3 regions of the Solidesulfovibrio sp. DCME genome follow, and region 2 is predicted to be linked to each of the others. Evidence: predicted binding sites of a transcription regulator. Region 2 holds the regulator's gene; each other region holds the start of a gene.
The links. Region 2 encodes sigma-54, which starts transcription at its own class of promoters, with help from an activator protein. Its sites were predicted from a motif close to CTGGCACGGNNNNTGCTT; they were not measured.

Region 1 (5,500 bases), 1.5 Mb from region 2:
GGCGCTGTACGCCGTGGTCTGCCCCAACCTGCTCATCGCCCTGTCGCCCAAGTACCAGGGGCCGGCGGCCTCGGGGGTCGCCTGGTACGTGACCTCGAGTTTTTCCGGCTATGCCGTGGCCGTGGGTTTGGCCGGGTTGTGCCTGTGGGGCGCGGCCCGGCTGACCGGCCGTCCGGGGGCCAGGCGGCTGGCGGCCGGGGTGGCGGCCGTGCTGGTCGCGGGCCTCGGCCTGGTGACGGCCTCGGTCAACGCCTCGGTCGGGGCCAGCAAGGTGGCCGCCGGCGCCCGCTGGCGCGAGGCCGCCCTGGCCGTGGCCAGCCCGGCCTTCGCCGCCGTGCCGGACGGCGCGCTCCTCGTCGCCCCGGACCTGTTTACGGCCGTAAACGAGGAAAAGACCCGGGAAGGCTATTGGGAGGACTGGTTCGGCCACTTTGCCGGCAAGCGGCTGTCCGTCGCCCCGACCGCCCCCGCCGCCCTGCCCGGGGACAGGCCGGTCTTCGCCCTGCGCCGCCTGTCCGGGCCGACCGACCCGGCCACGGCCCTGGCGCTCGCCCGCGTCACGCGCCTTGGCCCGCCAAACGCCGACCCCTACGCCCCGGCGCCGGATGCGCCGACCCTTTTTGCCGCCTCGGTGGCCATCGTGGCCGAGGCCGGCAACCGGTTTTGCGACGCGATCTACCAACAAGGGGAGCAGTGGCGGCTGGTCCCGGCCAATACCGTGGGCCGGCGGGGGCTGGCCGAAACGACTCTGGACAGCGGCGCCGCCGAGCCCATCGCCTTCGACTCCCTGGCCCTGGTCCCGGCCCGGGCCATTACCCCCTTCGCGCCGTCCCCGGTGTTGCTGCGCTTCGGCCAGGGATTTACCCCGCCCGAGCGGGCCATCACCGGCGACATCGCCTGGGCCGGCCAGGCCGGGCAACTGCGGCTGGTCAACGGCACGGCCGCCCCGGTCGGGGCGCGGCTGTTCGCGACCCTCATCGCCCTGTCCCCGGTGCGACTGGCTCTCACCGGGCCGGGGCTTGCCCGGGAAATCGCTTCCCAGGGGGCGACCACGCCCATTTCCCTGGAACTGACCCTGCCGCCGGGGGAATCCGCCTTCGACCTGCGGGTCCTGGCCCCGGCCGGCGACACGGCCAAGCGCTTCGGCCTTCTGGGCGCCGGGCTTACCCCGTTGCCCTGAAGCAGGCGGTTCCACGAAGGCGGGAACGCCGCGCCCCGGTTCCACGATTCGTCGAGCGACCCCCGGTCCATAAAAAACATCCCTTTCAATTTCAATGAATTGCGCCGACAACACGCCTTGGCACGCCGCCTGCTTTCTCCCTTGTCAAGACCGGACAACGGACACAACGACCAGCAACATATTTCCAAGGGGAGAAAGACCATGCTGCGCACCATCACCAATTTCGTTCGTGACGAGGAAGGGGCCACCGCGGTGGAATACGGACTCATGGCCGCGCTCATCGCCGCCGTCATCATCGGCGCCGTCACCACCCTGGGTTCGAACCTGAGCACCCTTTTCACGAACCTCGCCGGCCAGATCGGCACCGGCAGCTAAGGCCGAGGCGATCCCGCGAATTTTGCGCAACATGCCTGGGCCGTCTCCGGAAACGGGGGCGGCTCTCGCTTTTGGCCGTTGCCCGAAGCGTCACGGCGCAGCCTGCCGCCCGAAGCGTCACGGCAGCGGCTGGCCTCGCAAGCGCGCCTTGCCCTGGGATTCGTGGGCCTCTGCGACCGGCTCGCCCGGCTGCCCGGACGCAGGGTTCCATAAAACCAGGAACGCCGCCCCCCTGTTCCACGATTTGGCGAACGCTTCGTTCTTCTCCGGATATATATCTTTTTATTTCAGCGTGTTAATCTGAACACATGCCTTGGCACGCCACCTGCTATCTCCCAGGTCAGGAACGGACAACGGACGTAACGACCATCCACATATTTCCAAGGGGAGAAAGACCATGCTGCGCACCATCACCAATTTCGTTCGTGACGAGGAAGGGGCCACCGCGGTGGAATACGGGCTCATGGCCGCGCTCATCGCCGCCGTCATCATCGGCGCCGTCACCACCCTGGGTTCGAACCTGAGCACTCTTTTCACGAACCTCGCCGGCCAGATCGGCACCGGCAGCTAAGGCCGCCGCGATCCCGCGAATTTCGCGCACCATGCCTGGGCCGCCTCCGGAAACGGGGGCGGCCCTCGCTTCTGGCCGTTGCTCCGGGCGGCCACGGCGTCGCATTGCCCGGCACGGCCGCCGGCCAGGCTGCCATGGCGTCGCATTGCCCGGTGCGGCCGCCGGCTCCACCGCCACGGCGTCGTATTGACCGGCGCAGCCCCTGGCCGGCGGCACGGGTTCCATGAATACGGGAACACCGCGCCCCGATTCCACGATTCGTCGAGCGCCCCGCGACAAAAGGAACATACATCAATTTATTTCAAGATATTACACTGCCAGCACGACATGGCACGCCCCCTGCTATCTCTCTGGTCAGGAACGGACAACGGGCGTAACGACCATCCACATATTTCCAAGGGGAGAAAGACCATGCTGCGCACCATCACCAACTTCATTCGGGACGAGGAAGGGGCCACCGCGGTGGAATACGGGCTCATGGCCGCACTGATCGCCGCCGTCATCATCGGCGCCGTCACCACCCTGGGCTCGAACCTGAGCACTCTTTTCACGAACCTCGCCGGCCAGATCGGCACCGGCAGCTAAGGCCGCCGCGATCCCGCGAATTTCGCGCACCATGCCTGGGCCGCCTCCGGAAACGGGGGCGTCCCTCGCCTTTGGCCGCCTCGCCAGTGGCCGCCTCGCCAGTGGCCGCCTCGCCGTTGGTTGCCTCGCCGCTCCCGGCCGCCGCCTTGCCCCGGTAAACGCCTTTTGGCATGCTCGGCCAAAGGAGTCCGCCCATGCAGGAGCCCAACACCCACCCCCGCATCGCCCCGTCCCTGTGCGGCACCCCCGTTGCCCTCGCCCCGGGGCGCGCCGTGGTGCGCCTGACCCTCGGCCCGGCCATGGCCGTAGACGACCGTGGCCTCGTCCACGGCGGATTCGTCTTCGGCCTGGCCGACTATGCCGCCATGCTGGCCGTCAACGACCCACTGGTGGTCCTCGGCGCGGCCGAAGTCCGCTTCACCGCGCCCACGGCCGTGGGCGAAACCCTGGAAGCCGAAGCGGTCCAGGACGAAGACGCCGGCAAGAAACGCCGCGTGTCCGTCACGGTGCGCCGGGGCGATAAGGCCGTCTTCACCGGCTCCTTCACCTGCTTCGTGCTGCAACAGCACGTGCTCGACCTGTAGCCGGCCGGGGGCGAGGGGGCTATGACACCGTAGCGTCATGGCCCAGGCGACGGAGTTCCGTGGACTTTTCGACTGAAAAGTCGCATCGTGGCGGCTGTTGCCGGCCTGGGCACCGCCGGGCGACGGCGACAGGGCGGCCGGTGGCCGTCATGGCCCAACAGCGCCGCCAGGAAAACCAACCATGATCATGATGCGCGGGAGCCGCGCGTACGGCGACCCGCTCCCGCGCCGACCGCTAGCCGCGCCTAAGCGCCAGCCATGAACGTTTTTCGCCGCGACCCTCCCGCGCCCCCCCCGCCTTGCGGCGATGACGCCCGGCCCGCTGCCGCCGCCCCATCCGCCTGGGGTCCCCCATGCGGGCGCAACATCCGCCCCGGCGACCTGCTGGCCCTGTGTTGCATCACGGCCATTGCCGCCTGGCTGCGGCTGACCGATCTGGGCCTGCCCTCCATGTGGTGGGACGAGGTGCTCGTACCCATGACCGCCCGGCTGCCCCTGGCCACCATCGTGGAACGGGCGCTTGGCCAGGACATCCATCCGCCGCTTTTCTATTTCCTTATCAAGGCCGTCATGGCCGCAAGCCAGGCCGACTGGGCCTTGCGCCTGCCGGCCGCCCTGGCCGGCATCGCCGCCATTCCCTTGCTCTACCTGGCCGGCACCGCGATCCTGTCCCGGGAAGCCGGCCTGTTCGCGGCCGTGCTCGCCGCGGTCAACCCGCTGCTGTTGCTGCTCTCCCGCCAGGTGCGGCCCTATACACTGGTCTTCGACCTGTCGCTCGTCTCCCTGTGGGCCTTCGCCAGCCTGCTGCGGGGCGGCACCTGGCGGGCCATGGCCTGCCTGTGGGCGGCCAACCTGGCCCTGGCCCTGCTCCATTTCACGGCCCTGCTGGTCATCGGCGCCGAGGGGGCCATGCTGCTGTGCCTGGCGGCGACGACGCGCAGCCGGGCCAACCTGTGGCGGCTGGTTCTCTTTTCCCTGGGCGCCGCCCTGGCCGCCGGGGCCAGCCTGCCATTTCTTTTCGGCGCGCTCGGGGCCAATGTGGACGCCTCCGGCGCCCGCAAGACCCTGGCCGCCATGGCGGCCATGACCTCGACGCGCCTGGGCGAAACGTTCTGGTACCTGCCCAACCTCGTGGCCCGGCTGACCGTCACGGCCCTGACCGTCGTCGGCGCGGTCCGGCTGTGGCGGCAAAGCAAGGAAACCAGCCTGCTGCTGGCCGGCTTCGCCCTGCTGCCCATGGCCGCGTTGCTGGCCGCGCGCTTCACCACCTATTTCAATCCCTGGCATCTGACGGTGCTGCTGCCGGCCGCGCTGATCCTGGCCGGCAACGGCCTGCCCGTGCTCCTTTCGGCCGGCTGCCCCCGGCCCCTGGTGGCGGGCCTGCTGTGCCTGGCCCTGGCCGCGCCCTATCCGCTGTTCCTCCACGAACGCTTCTATGCCGTGGGCAGCCACACCGGGCCGTACAAATCCCTGGCCCAACTGCTCACCCGGACCATGGATCCCCATGACTGCGTGGTGTTTTCGGACCAGGGCCTGGCCAACGCCGTCAACTGGTACGCCGCCCAAACCGACCCGGACGGCGGGCGCCTGGCCCGGCCGCGCCTCGAGGCCGGGGACGCCAAGGTCGGGCTTTTTTTCGTCGCCGCCGGGGGCTACGGCCATCTCGCCACCGACGAGGCCACGTTTTTGGCCCACATGGGCGAAGCCTCGGCCGTGGCCGAGGTGCTCGGCACCCGGGTCTATTACTTCGATTTGCCCCGCCGGCCGGTGCTGCCCCTGGGGCCGCTGCCGGCCAAGCGGCTGGTGCGCTTCTATCCGCCCGAGCCCTACGTCGCGGCCCAGTCCCTGGAAAACGTCGCCAGCCTGCCGCTCTGGGGTGGGGGGCTCATCGCCACCCAAAACGACACCCCCGGCCAGGCGACCTTCGCCTTTGCCAACACCGCGCCCGTGCCCCAGCGCCTGACCGTGTACCTGGGATTTTCCGTCACCGCCCCGGGCAACCGCCTGTCCGTGGACTACGCCTTCGACGACGAGCCCTGGCGTGAGGGTTTCGGGCTCGACAAACCGCTCGGCGAAGGCGATGCCAGCTTCGCGGTGGAGCGCCAAACGCCCTACCGGCTTTTTCGCCTGCGCTTCGTCCTTGTGTGCGCCTCGCGCCGGCCCATGTACCCGGGCGGCAACCTGGAGAGCCTGCGCCTCAAGGAC
Region 2 (5,500 bases):
TGGGTGTCGGCCTCGAAAAAGAGGATCTGCAGGGCGACGTCCTTGACCTTGATCTGGGCCAGGGTGATGCCCCAGTCCCGGTCGAGGTCGGCCTGGCGCACGTCCATGCCCAGGGCCAAGCCCTTGTAGCGCTGGCCGCCCTTCTCGTCGAACAGCCCGATGAGCTTGGGCACGAGGCTCACCGGCAGCCCGTCCACGCAGAAAAAGCCGAGGTCCTCGAAGACACGCAGGCCCGTGCTTTTCCCGGAACCCGACAGGCCGGTCAATATGACGATCTTCATGTCCCCGGATGTCGCGTCCATGGCGGCCAAGCCCTCCGGCCGGCGCGGTGTGGCCGGCATCCCAAACGTTCCCGAAAGCGGGAAAACAAGTAACCGCTCCCCGGCCGGCCGGCGTGACGCCGGCGTGACCGGGAAGCGGCGATACGGTTTCGGGTCAGGCCGCGGCGGTCAGCACCCGCCACAAGGCCGCGTCGTCCTCGGCGGCCAGGAAGGCCCGCCGGAACGACTCGTCGGACAAAAGCCTGGAGATGTGGGCCAGGATGCGCAAATGCAGGCCCGCCACGTGCTCCGGGGCCAGGACGAGAAAGAAGATGCGGCAGGGCTTGAAGTCCAGCGCATCGAAGTTCACGCCCTTGAGGCTTCGGCCGACGACGATGACGATTTGCTGGAGGCTCTCCATCTTGCCGTGGGGAATGGCCACGCCGTCGCCGATGCCCGTGGTGCCGAGGCTTTCCCGGTCCAGCAGGACCTGGCGGGCCTTGGCGGCGTCGAAATCCGGCCAATGGCCCGAAAGCGGCGCGACCAGTTCGGCCAGCACGTCGGCCTTGGACTCGGCGGCAAGCTCCCCGATGACGAAATCGGGCTGGAGATAGTCCTCAAGCTTCATTTACGCGCCCGTTCCGGGATCGATGAGGCCGAAGTCGCCGTTGCGCATACGGTAGATGACATTGGGCCGTTCGGTTTCGGAGTTGATGAAGACCAGGAACTCGAGCTTCAGGCTGGTCAGCTGTTCGGCCGCCTCTTCCACGGCCATGGGCTTGGGCTCGTAGGCGTCGGTCTGGACGATGGTCGGCGTGCGGCCGCCCTTGGCGTCTTCGCTGATGCTGATGACCTGGGTCTGCACGGTTTCCGCGGCCTGGCGGCGGCGGTCCTTCTGCTTTTCCCGGAACTTCTTGGCTTGCGCCTCGACCTTGTCCAGGATCATGTCGATGGTGGAGTACATGTCTTCCGAGGCTTCGTGGGCGGAGATGTGCATGTTGTCGGCCAGGAAGATGACGTCGGCCATCTGCCGGGTCTTTTCCACGGCCAGGTTGACTTGCAGCTCCGAGGCGTCGGTGGCGACGGTATATTTGGCGAGCTTGTCGAAGCGTTTGCGGGCATAGTCCCGCAGATGGTCCGACGGTTCGAAATTCTTGAAATTAAAGGTGATGTTCATGGGATCCTCCGGGGCTGCGTGGTATTGGGCCGGTTGCCCGGCCCGAAGCATCAGAAAACTTCCTTGCGTTTGGACGAGGACTCGATGCCCATGGCCGTGCGGTACTTGGCCACCGTGCGGCGGGCGATGTTGATTTGCAGTTCGTCCTTGAGCATGTCGGCGATGGCCTCGTCGCTTATGGGGCGTTTGGCGTTTTCGCCGGAGATGATGCGCTTGATCATGGCCTTGACCGATTCCGAGCCCACGGTGCCGCCGTCGTCGAGGTCAAGGGAGCTGTTGAAGAAGAACTTCAGCTCGAAGATGCCGTGGGGCGTGGCCACGTACTTGTTCGAGGTGATGCGGCTGACCGTGGATTCGTGCATGCTGATGTCGTCGGCCACGTCCTTTAAAATCAGCGGCCGCAGGCGGGTCACGCCGTGCTCGAAAAAATCCCGCTGGAACTTGACGATGCTTTCCAGCACCTTGTACAGCGTGCGCTGGCGCTGGTACAGGCTTTTCATGAGCCACATGGCCGAGCGCATCTTGTCCTGCAGGTAGTCCTTGTCCTTGTCCGCCTTGGAGCCAAGCCCGTCCATGTAGGCCATGTTGACGTTGAGCCGCGGCACGCCGTCCTCGTTTAAGAGGATGACGAAGTCGTCGCCGTATTTGTAGACGAAGGCGTCGGGGCTGACGTAGATGGGGTCGCTGGAGCCGTAGCTGGCCCCGGGCATGGGATTGAGCGTCTGGATAAGCTCAAGATATTCCTTGAGTTTTTCCATAGTCAGGCGAAATTTCTTGGCCAAGGGCTTGTAGCGCTTCTTTTCCAGGTCTTCCAGGTGGTCGCGCACCAGTTCGATGAGGATGGGGTCGTCCCAGCCGTAGACCTCGATTTGCGTCAGCAGGCATTCGCTGGGCGTGCGGGCGGCCACGCCCACCGGGTCGAAGCGCTGGATGCGGTGGAGCACGCCCTCCACTTCCGCGACGCCGGCGCCCGCCATCTGGGCCAGCTCCTCCAGCGAGGCCCGCAGGTAGCCCGAGGAATTGAGGCTGCCGATGATGGTCTCGCCGATCTCCAGTTCCTTGTCCGTGAAATTGGACAGCCGCATCTGCCAGCTCATGTGGCCTTCCAGGGACGGCTTGGAGGCGAGCCTAGCGTCGAAGGACATGCCCTCCTCGGGCAGTTCGGTTTCCCGGGCCAGGGACTGGCGGCTGGTGCTGGCGAAATCGCCGATGTAGTCCTCCCATTCGGCGTTTTTGAGCAGTTCCTTTTCCATGGCCGCGTCGCTGGAATCGCCCGAGGGTCCGAGGTTTTCCTCGGCCATGGTCCGTTCCGGCTGCCGGTCCTCCTCCACGGATTCCTCCAGGAGGGGATTTTCCAGAAGCTCCTGCTGCACGCTTTCCAGGAGCTCCAGCCGGGAAAGCTGCAGGAGCTTGATGGCTTGCTGCAGTTGGGGAGTCATGACCAACTGCTGCGAAAGTTTGAGCTGCTGTCGCAGTTCGAGCGCCATTGCTACCGCCGTGCGTGCTTGTGGTTGAGTTCGTCGCAAACGCGGGGGCCGGCCGAGGCCCGCCCCCGCACAACAAAAAGCATGCCACAATCGAAGGGTTGTGGCAATCCGCCAGATTGTCCGTTGCCGTGGAAACCAATCCGGGCCGAGGCCGTTTCGGGAAAAACCGTCCCCTAGCCTTTGGCCCGTTTGGCCGCCGCCACGAATTCACGGAAAAGCGGGTGCGGGCGCATGGGGCTGCTCTTGAATTCCGGGTGGAACTGGCAGCCCAGAAACCAGGGGTGGCCGGGCAGTTCGACCATTTCCACCAGTTCGCCGTCGGGCGACAGGCCGCTTAAGACCATGTCCGCCGCCTCGAAACGCTCGGCATAGGCCTTGTTGAACTCGTAGCGGTGGCGGTGGCGCTCGGAGATCTCGCCGGCGCCGTAGGCCCGGGCCGCCTGGGTCTCGGGTTTGACCATGCAGGGGTAGGCCCCCAGGCGCATGGTGCCGCCCTTGTCGCAGGTCGGGTCGCGGCGTTCGAGCTTCTGGGTGCGGAAGTCGAACCACTCGCGCATGAGGTAGATGACCGGATGGGGCGTGGTCAGGTCGAATTCCTCGGAATTGGCGCCGGTAAGCCCCAGGACGTTGCGGGCGTACTCGATGACGGCGCACTGCATGCCCAGGCAAATGCCGAAGAAGGGAATGCCGCCGGTGCGGGCGTATTCGATGGCCGCGATCTTGCCTTCCACCCCGCGCGAGCCGAAACCGCCCGGCACCAGGATGCCGTCGATGCCGGCAAAGGTGGCGGCGGCGCACTCCCGCGTGACCTCCTCGGAATTGACGTAGACGAAGCGGATGGCCACGCCGCAGATGCCGCCGGCGTGGACCAGGGCCTCGTGCAGGCTCTTGTAGGCCTCCTTGAGGTCCACGTACTTGCCGACGATGGCGATGGACACCGTGCCGGCCGGGTGCTCCAGGCGATGGAGCATGGCGCGCCAGGCCTCGAGGTCGGCGTTTTTCGCCGGCAGGCGCAACAAGATGGCGATTTTCTGGTCCACGCCCTCGTTGTAGAGCTTCAGCGGCACCTCGTAGATGTTGCCCACATCCACGGCCGTGAACACGGCGTCGGCGTCGACGTCGCAAAAAAGCGCGATCTTTTCCTTGAGGTCCCGCGTGAGCTCGATCTCGCTGCGGCAGATGATGATGTCGGGCTGGATGCCGATGGAGCGCAATTCCTTGACGCTGTGCTGGGTGGGCTTGGTTTTGACCTCGCCGGCCACGCGCAGGTAGGGCACGAGCGTGAGGTGGATGTAGAGGACGTTTTCCTTGCCGAGGTCCATGCGCAACTGGCGGATGGCCTCCAGGAACGGCTGGCCCTCGATGTCGCCCACCGTGCCGCCGATCTCGATGATGGCCACGTCCTCGTCGCCGGCCACGCCCAGAATCGCCCGCTTGATCTCGTCGGTGATGTGCGGGATCACCTGCACCGTGCCGCCGAGGTAGTCGCCCCGGCGCTCCTTCTGGATGACGCTGAAATAAACCCGGCCCGAGGTGTAGTTGTTGTTCTGGCTCATGGGCACGCCGAGGAAGCGCTCGTAGTGCCCGAGGTCCAGGTCGGTTTCGGCCCCGTCGTCGGTGACGTAGACCTCGCCGTGCTGAAAGGGGTTCATGGTGCCGGGGTCGACGTTGATGTAGGGGTCGAGTTTCTGGATGGTGACCTTGAGTCCCCGGGCCTGGAGCAAGGCACCGATGGACGCGGCGGCCAGCCCTTTGCCCAGGGAGGACAGCACGCCTCCCGTGACGAAAATATACTTGGTCTTCATGATGCCGCCGTCCTTGCGAAAAAAAAGGTTCATGCCGCGCCGGCGGCCCCGGCGGCCACCGCTTGCGCGTGTCGGAGGCCCGTGGCGCGCCTTGGTTGACGCGGCCCGGGCGGCCCCTTATGTTCAGCCGCGCAAACTATGCCTTCGGGCGCAATTTTTCAAGGAACCCCCGGGAGGATTTCCCCTATGGCCCAGGTGCGCACCCTCGTGATCACCGGTTACGGCACCAACTGCGAAGTGGAATCGGCCCACGCCGCCAGGCAAGCCGGCTCGGACGTCACGGACATCGTTTATTTTTCCGATATCGTGGCCGGCCGGTCGCGCATCGACGCCTACAACTTTCTCATCTTCCCGGGCGGCTTCCTCGACGGCGACGACCTGGGCGCCGGGCAGGCCGCGGCCATACGCTGGAAGCACGCGGCCACCGAAGCCGGCGAGGCCCTGCTCGACCAGCTCAAGGCCTTTTTCCAGGCCGGGGGCCTCATCCTCGGTATCTGCAACGGCTTCCAGCTCCTGGTCAAGCTCGGGCTGTTGCCGGCCCTGGGCGGCGACTATTTCGCGCGCCAGGTGACCCTTTCCAACAACGACTCGGCCCGGTTCGAGGACCGCTGGGTGACGCTCGCCGCCAATCCGGCCAGCCCCTGCGTGTTTACCAAGGGGGTGACCCGCCTGGACCTGCCCGTGCGCCACGGCGAAGGCAAACTGGTGCCGGCCACGCCCCAGGTCCTGGAGGAAATCGTGCGCACCGGCGCCATGGCCCTGACCTACGCC
Region 3 (5,500 bases), 1.8 Mb from region 2:
AGGATGCACAGGCCGGCCTTTTCCGGGGCGAAGGACGCCCGGGCGATGCCGGCCAGGTCGTCACGCGTCACTTTATCCAACGCGGCGGCGGTTTCCTCAAGGGGAATGTGGCGGTCGAAGAGCAGGACGTTGCGGGCCAGGCGCATCATGCGGTTTTCCGACGATTCCGCGCCGAGGTAGAGCAGCCCCTTGAGGTGTTCGCGGGTGTGGTCGAGCTCCTCGTCGGTGACCGCGCCGCCGGCCACGGCGTCGAGTTCGTCGCGCACCACGGCGATGAGCTCGGCCGTGCGTTCGGGGTCCACGGCGGCCTGGATCTCGAAGATGCCGGCATCGGCCAGGCCGCTGACGCTGGCGTAGATGGAATAGGCCAGGCCGCGTTTTTCCCGGACTTCCTGGAACAGGCGCGAGGACATGTTGCCGCCCAGAAGCGTGGCCAGGAGCGTGTGGGCGAAGCGTTCGGGGCTTGTGTTGCCGACCGACGGATAGGCCAGGATGACGTGGTTCTGCTCGCTATCCCGGCGCACGGCCAGACGCGGCGGAGTGAACGCCCCGGCCGGCCGGGCGGCCGGGCGCGACGAGGCCGGAAGCGCGCCGAAGGTTTCGCCGGCCAGGGCCAGCAGCGTCTCGTGGTCCACGGCGCCCGTGGCCACCACGGTGACGGCGTCGGCGCGGTAGCGCTCGCGCCGCCAGGCCTGCAAGGATTTGGGCGTGGCCGCGGTCACGGAGCGCGGCGTGCCGGTGATGGGGTGGGCGATGGCCGGATCGGCCCAGGCGACGGCCCAGAAATCCTCGTGGACCTTCTCCTCGGGCGTCTCCTCCACCATGGAAATTTCCTGGACGATGACGGCCTGCTCCCGGGCCAGCTCCTCGGGGTCCAGGGCGGGGTGCAGCGCGATGTCGGCCAGCACGTCGAAAGCCCGGCGCAAATGGGCGTCCATGACCCGGATGTGGAAGCAGGTGGCCTCGCGCGAGGTGAACGCGTTGGCAAGCCCGCCCAGGATGTCGAGCTCCTTGGCGATGGCCAGGGCGTCGCGGGTCGCCGTGCCCTTGAACGCCATGTGTTCCCACAGGTGGGCCATGCCCTCCTGGCCCGCCCCCTCGTGGCGGGAGCCGGCCTCGATCCAGATGCCGAGGCTGGCCGTCTTGGCGGTGGGCATGGGCTCGGTCACCACGCGCACGCCGTTTTCCAGGCGGGTGATGCGACAAGGGGCGAAGGCGTCTGATGATTGGAGCATCGGCACGGGCTACGGGGCTTTGCCGCCGGCGTCAAGGGCGGCGGCATGCTTGCGGTACTGGCCGCGAAACTGGTGGTAGGAAAGGCCCAGCAGCGCCGCCGCCCGGCGCTGGTTGCCGCCCGAGGCGGCCAGCGCCCGGCGCAGGAAGGAAATTTCAAGGGCGGCCACGGCGGCGGGGAGGGAGAGTGAAGATGCCTCCGGCGGCCAGGAGAGGCTCTGCCTCTCCTGGACCTCTCCGCCGGGGGGGATCATCCCCCCCGGGCCCCCTGGAAGGGGGATGGAGGGAGGGGTGGGCGTGTTGTGTGTTGTGGCGGGAAGGCTCTCCGCCGGAGAGGGAAAGGGCGCGGCGAAGGGGTCGAGGGTGATGTGGTCGATACGGGAGGACCGGGTGTCGAAGACGGCGCGCTCCACGGTGTTTTTGAGCTCCCGGATGTTGCCTGGCCAGGCATGGGCCGAAAGGGTGCGCAGGGCGGCGGCGGTGAAGGCCGGGGCGTCGGGGCGGCCGAGCTCGGCGGCGAAACGGGTGGCGAAGCGCTCGGCCAGATAGGCGATGTCGCCGTGCCGGGCGCGAAGCGGCGGCACGTGGAGCACGGCGAAGGCCAGCCGGTCGAGGAGGTCGGGGAGCAGGCGGCCGTTTCGCACGAGCAGGCGCGGATCGACGTTGGTCGCGGCCACGACGCGCGCGTCCACGGCAATGGATTCCGAGGCGCCCAGGCGTTCCACGGTGCCGTATTCCACGGCCCGCAGGAGTTTTTCCTGTACGGCCTTGGGCGCGGCTTGCAGTTCGTCGAGAAAAAGCGTCCCGCCGTTTGCCACCTCGAACCGGCCGGCCCGGCGCTTGAGCGCGCCGGTGAACGCCCCGGCTTCGTGGCCGAAAAGCTCGGCCTCGACCAGCGATCGCGGCAGGGCGGCCAGGCTCACGGGCACAAAGGGCCGCTCCCAGCGCGGCGAATGGAAATGGAGCCTGGCTGCCGCCAGTTCCTTGCCCGTGCCGCGCTCGCCGACGAGGATGACGGGCCGGTCCACGGCGGCCACGGCGGACACGCGCTCCATGAAGGCCAGAAAGGCATCGGACTGGCCCAGGGCTTCGACCACGGCTTTCATGGCGAAATGCACCTCATTTATGGCGTAGAAAACCATTGTTTGGCAAAAATCACAACACATGCTCCACAAATAAATCATAACCCCTGGAAATCATGTGTTCCTCCGTTTGGCACACTCCCTGCTTTTCCGTCCGGTGACGCCGCGCACACCTGCGCGCACCGGAGGTATGCCATGGGTATTTTCAGCCGCTTCAGGGACATCATCCATTCCAACATCAACGCCATGCTGGACAAGGCCGAGGACCCGGAAAAGCTCATCCGGCTGATGATCCAGGAAATGGAAGAGACGCTGGTGGAGCTCAAGGCCGACTGTGCCCGCACCATGGCCCAGGCGGCCAAGTCCGGCCGCGAACTGGCCGCCGTGCGCGATCGGGCCGGCCGCTGGGGCGAAAAGGCCGAGCTGGCCGTGGACAAGGGCCGCGAGGACCTGGCCCGCGAGGCGCTTATGGAAAAGCGCGCCCTGGAAACCCGGGCCGAGGCCCTGGCCGGCGAACAGGCCGCCATCGAGGGCATGGTCGCCGCCTACCGCGAGGACATCGGCCGGCTGGAGGAAAAGCTGGGCACGGCCAAGGAGCGCCAGCGCACCCTGCTGCACCGCCACCTGCGGGCAACCGGGAAAAAGCGCGCCCGCGAGGACATGAGCCGCGTGGATTCCACCGAGGCCCTGCTGCGTTTCGACGAATTCGAAAGCCGCATCGAGCGCCTGGAGGCCGAGGCCGAGCTGGCCGGAACCGCCGCTTCCGTGCGCCGCCCGGCCGAGGGCGAATCCCTGGAAGCCCGCTTCGACCGCCTGGCCGCCGACGAGGACGTGGAACGCGAACTGGCCCGCCTCAAGGCCCGCCGCGCCGGTGGGGAGTAAGGGCGAAGATGCCTCCGGCGGCCGGGGGGGATCATCCCCCCCGGACCCCCCGGACGGGGAGAACGAGACGTGCGTGCGTCGGGGAAAAGGGATAAGGGTGCGGGAAAGACGGATACGCACGGCCTGAGGTGACGCAACGCAAGGAGTGACCGTGTTTGCCCATCATGCGATGTTTTACGGCGGCGGCCCGCATCTGCTGCAAGTGTTCCTCATCGTGGCCGTGATCGCGGCCATCGTCTGGCTGCGCCGCCGGGCCGAGGGCTCGGACCGGGCCGGGCGCGATGCCGACGCCAAGGCCGTCGCCCTGCTCGGCGAGGTCAAGGCCACGCTCTCGCGCCTGGAGGACCGGGTGCGCAACCTGGAAACCGTCCTCGGCAAGGAGGCGGACAAGGGAGGCGGCTCATGAGAAACCAGGGATGCGGCCCGCGCCGTTTTTCCGGCAGCCGCTTCGGACGCGGCCCCTGCGGCCGGCCCGGCGGGCTGGTCACCGGCGGCTACCGCTGGACGGCCTGGCAGCTGGGCCTGCCCGGCTGGGTGGTCGCGGCCTTCTTCGTGGTGCTGTTTTTGACCATCGGCTGGCCGGCCCTGCTCGTCTACCTGGCCTGCGCCCTGCTCCTGCGCCCAGACCGCGCGGACGGCGTGACCGCCCGCGACGACGGCGTGTCCGGCATCGACTTGTCCGGCGAGGCCCAGGGCATCCGCGACCGGGCACGCGACCTGGAAGGGCGCATCGCCGGCCTGGAATCCCGCGTCACATCCCGGGAATTCGACTTCGACCGGCGGCTGGCCGCCGCCGACCGGCCGGACCGCCGACGGCCGGCCTGAGGAACGCGCATGATGGGACTTGTAACCGCCCTGGTCATGGCCGGGGCCACCATTGTCGGGCTGGTGATCCTCGGCGTCATCTTCCTGCTCGGCATCCGCCTGCTGCGCCCCGGCGCGCCCAAGCCGGGCGGCAACGACGCCGAGGAGGCCCGGCTCCTGCAAGAGATTCACCGCAGCCTGTCCCGGCTTGAAGAGCGGGTGGAGGCCCTGGAAACCCTGGTCCTCGACGGCAAGGCCGGCAGGGAGGACGAGCGATGAGACACTATAGCGAACTGCGCCTGCGCGAGCTCTACCGCTCGCGTTCGGGCCTGCTCCTTGGCGTGTGCAAGGGCCTGGCCCGCTTCCTGGACGTGCCGGTCTTCTGGCTGCGCGCCTTCGTCCTGGTGCTGACGCCCTTTACCGGCGTGTGGCCCATGGTCGCCGCCTACCTGATCGCCGGCTTCGTCATCAAGCCCGAGCCCGTGATCACGCCGGACTCCGACGAGGAACGGGCCTTTTACGACGACTACGTCACGTCCCGGGCCAACGCGCTGACCCGGGTCAAGCGCCGCTTCGAACGCCTGGACAAGCGCATCCGGCGGCTGGAGGACCACGTCACCTCGCGCGAATACGACTTCGACCGCCGGCTGCGCCATCCCTGACCCCGGCGCCCGCCAGCCGCGTCCATGCGGGCAGGCGGGCGCCGCCAGGCGGCCTCGTGGCACGCCCCCGCCGCAGCGGCCCGCCCCGGGGGGGGCATCCCCCGAACCGATTCCTTTCATTCAATAACGCAGTTGGATTGCTTCCGGGATACCGCGCTAGGCCGCCGGCACAGGTTCGGTCAGGCGCTCGCCCAGGGCGAAGGCCTTGGCGCAGTCCGCGGGAAAGACCTCCTTGTGGCGCTTGCGCTTGGCCGCGGCGTCCCAGACCGTGGACAGGTACTTGCCGTAGTCGTCGAACTGCATGGTATCCGTGGCCAGCAGCAGTTCGCAGGCGCCGAACGTCCGGGCCATGACCCCGCGCATGCGCTCCATGAAGATGTCGTAGCCCCACTGCGGCAGCGCCGTTTCGGGGATGTTCATGGTATAGACCAGGGCGGTGGGGATTTTCCGGGGGAAGATGGCGGCATAGCCCGGGGTGTAGGTGAGGTAGGGAAAGCACAGCCGCTCCAGGAACGACCGGGTTTCGCCCGTTTCGGCCCCGAAATAGACCGGCGTGCCGACCACGAGGCCGTCGGCCGCTGCCGCCCGTTCGAGCACGGGCGTCAAGGCGTCCTTGACCGCGCAATGGCCGTAGTTTTTCCCGCCGATCCGCTTGCATTCGAAGCAGCTGACGCAGCCTTTGAAGTCCAGGTCGTAGAGGTGGACGAGCTCCACCTCGGCGCCTCGGCCCTTGGCCCCATCCAGGGCCTGACCCAGCAGGCTGGCGGTGTTCCATTTCTTCCGGGGACTGCCGTTTATGGCCATGATACGCATGGGAACCTCCTTTGCGAAGCCTTC

Region 1: ACP59X_RS19460 (Flp family type IVb pilin) is a predicted target of sigma-54. The motif match lies at 1,869-1,886, and genes of this name have one in related genera.
Region 3: ACP59X_RS20915 (PspA/IM30 family protein) is a predicted target of sigma-54. The motif match lies at 2,446-2,463, and genes of this name have one in related genera.

Annotation. Positions count from the first base shown of each region.
Region 1 is NZ_CP188261.1:4,396,260-4,401,759, forward strand. Features, by position in the region: gene ACP59X_RS19450 (hypothetical protein) at 1-1,180, shown strand, start outside; gene ACP59X_RS19455 (Flp family type IVb pilin) at 1,382-1,555, shown strand; gene ACP59X_RS19460 (Flp family type IVb pilin) at 1,953-2,126, shown strand; gene ACP59X_RS19465 (Flp family type IVb pilin) at 2,538-2,711, shown strand; gene ACP59X_RS19470 (PaaI family thioesterase) at 2,906-3,295, shown strand; gene ACP59X_RS19475 (glycosyltransferase family 39 protein) at 3,554-5,500, shown strand, end outside.
Region 2 is NZ_CP188261.1:2,910,750-2,916,249, forward strand. Features, by position in the region: gene rapZ (RNase adapter RapZ) at 1-302, opposite strand, end outside; gene ACP59X_RS12805 (PTS sugar transporter subunit IIA) at 436-888, opposite strand; gene hpf (ribosome hibernation-promoting factor, HPF/YfiA family) at 889-1,437, opposite strand; gene rpoN (RNA polymerase factor sigma-54) at 1,488-2,924, opposite strand; gene ACP59X_RS12820 (CTP synthase) at 3,098-4,729, opposite strand; gene ACP59X_RS12825 (phosphoribosylformylglycinamidine synthase subunit PurQ) at 4,916-5,500, shown strand, end outside.
Region 3 is NZ_CP188261.1:4,717,019-4,722,518, forward strand. Features, by position in the region: gene ACP59X_RS20905 (M16 family metallopeptidase) at 1-1,235, opposite strand, end outside; gene ACP59X_RS20910 (sigma 54-interacting transcriptional regulator) at 1,245-2,339, opposite strand; gene ACP59X_RS20915 (PspA/IM30 family protein) at 2,511-3,197, shown strand; gene ACP59X_RS20920 (hypothetical protein) at 3,349-3,603, shown strand; gene ACP59X_RS20925 (hypothetical protein) at 3,600-4,022, shown strand; gene ACP59X_RS20930 (hypothetical protein) at 4,032-4,280, shown strand; gene pspC (envelope stress response membrane protein PspC) at 4,277-4,663, shown strand; gene ACP59X_RS20940 (flavodoxin family protein) at 4,820-5,476, opposite strand.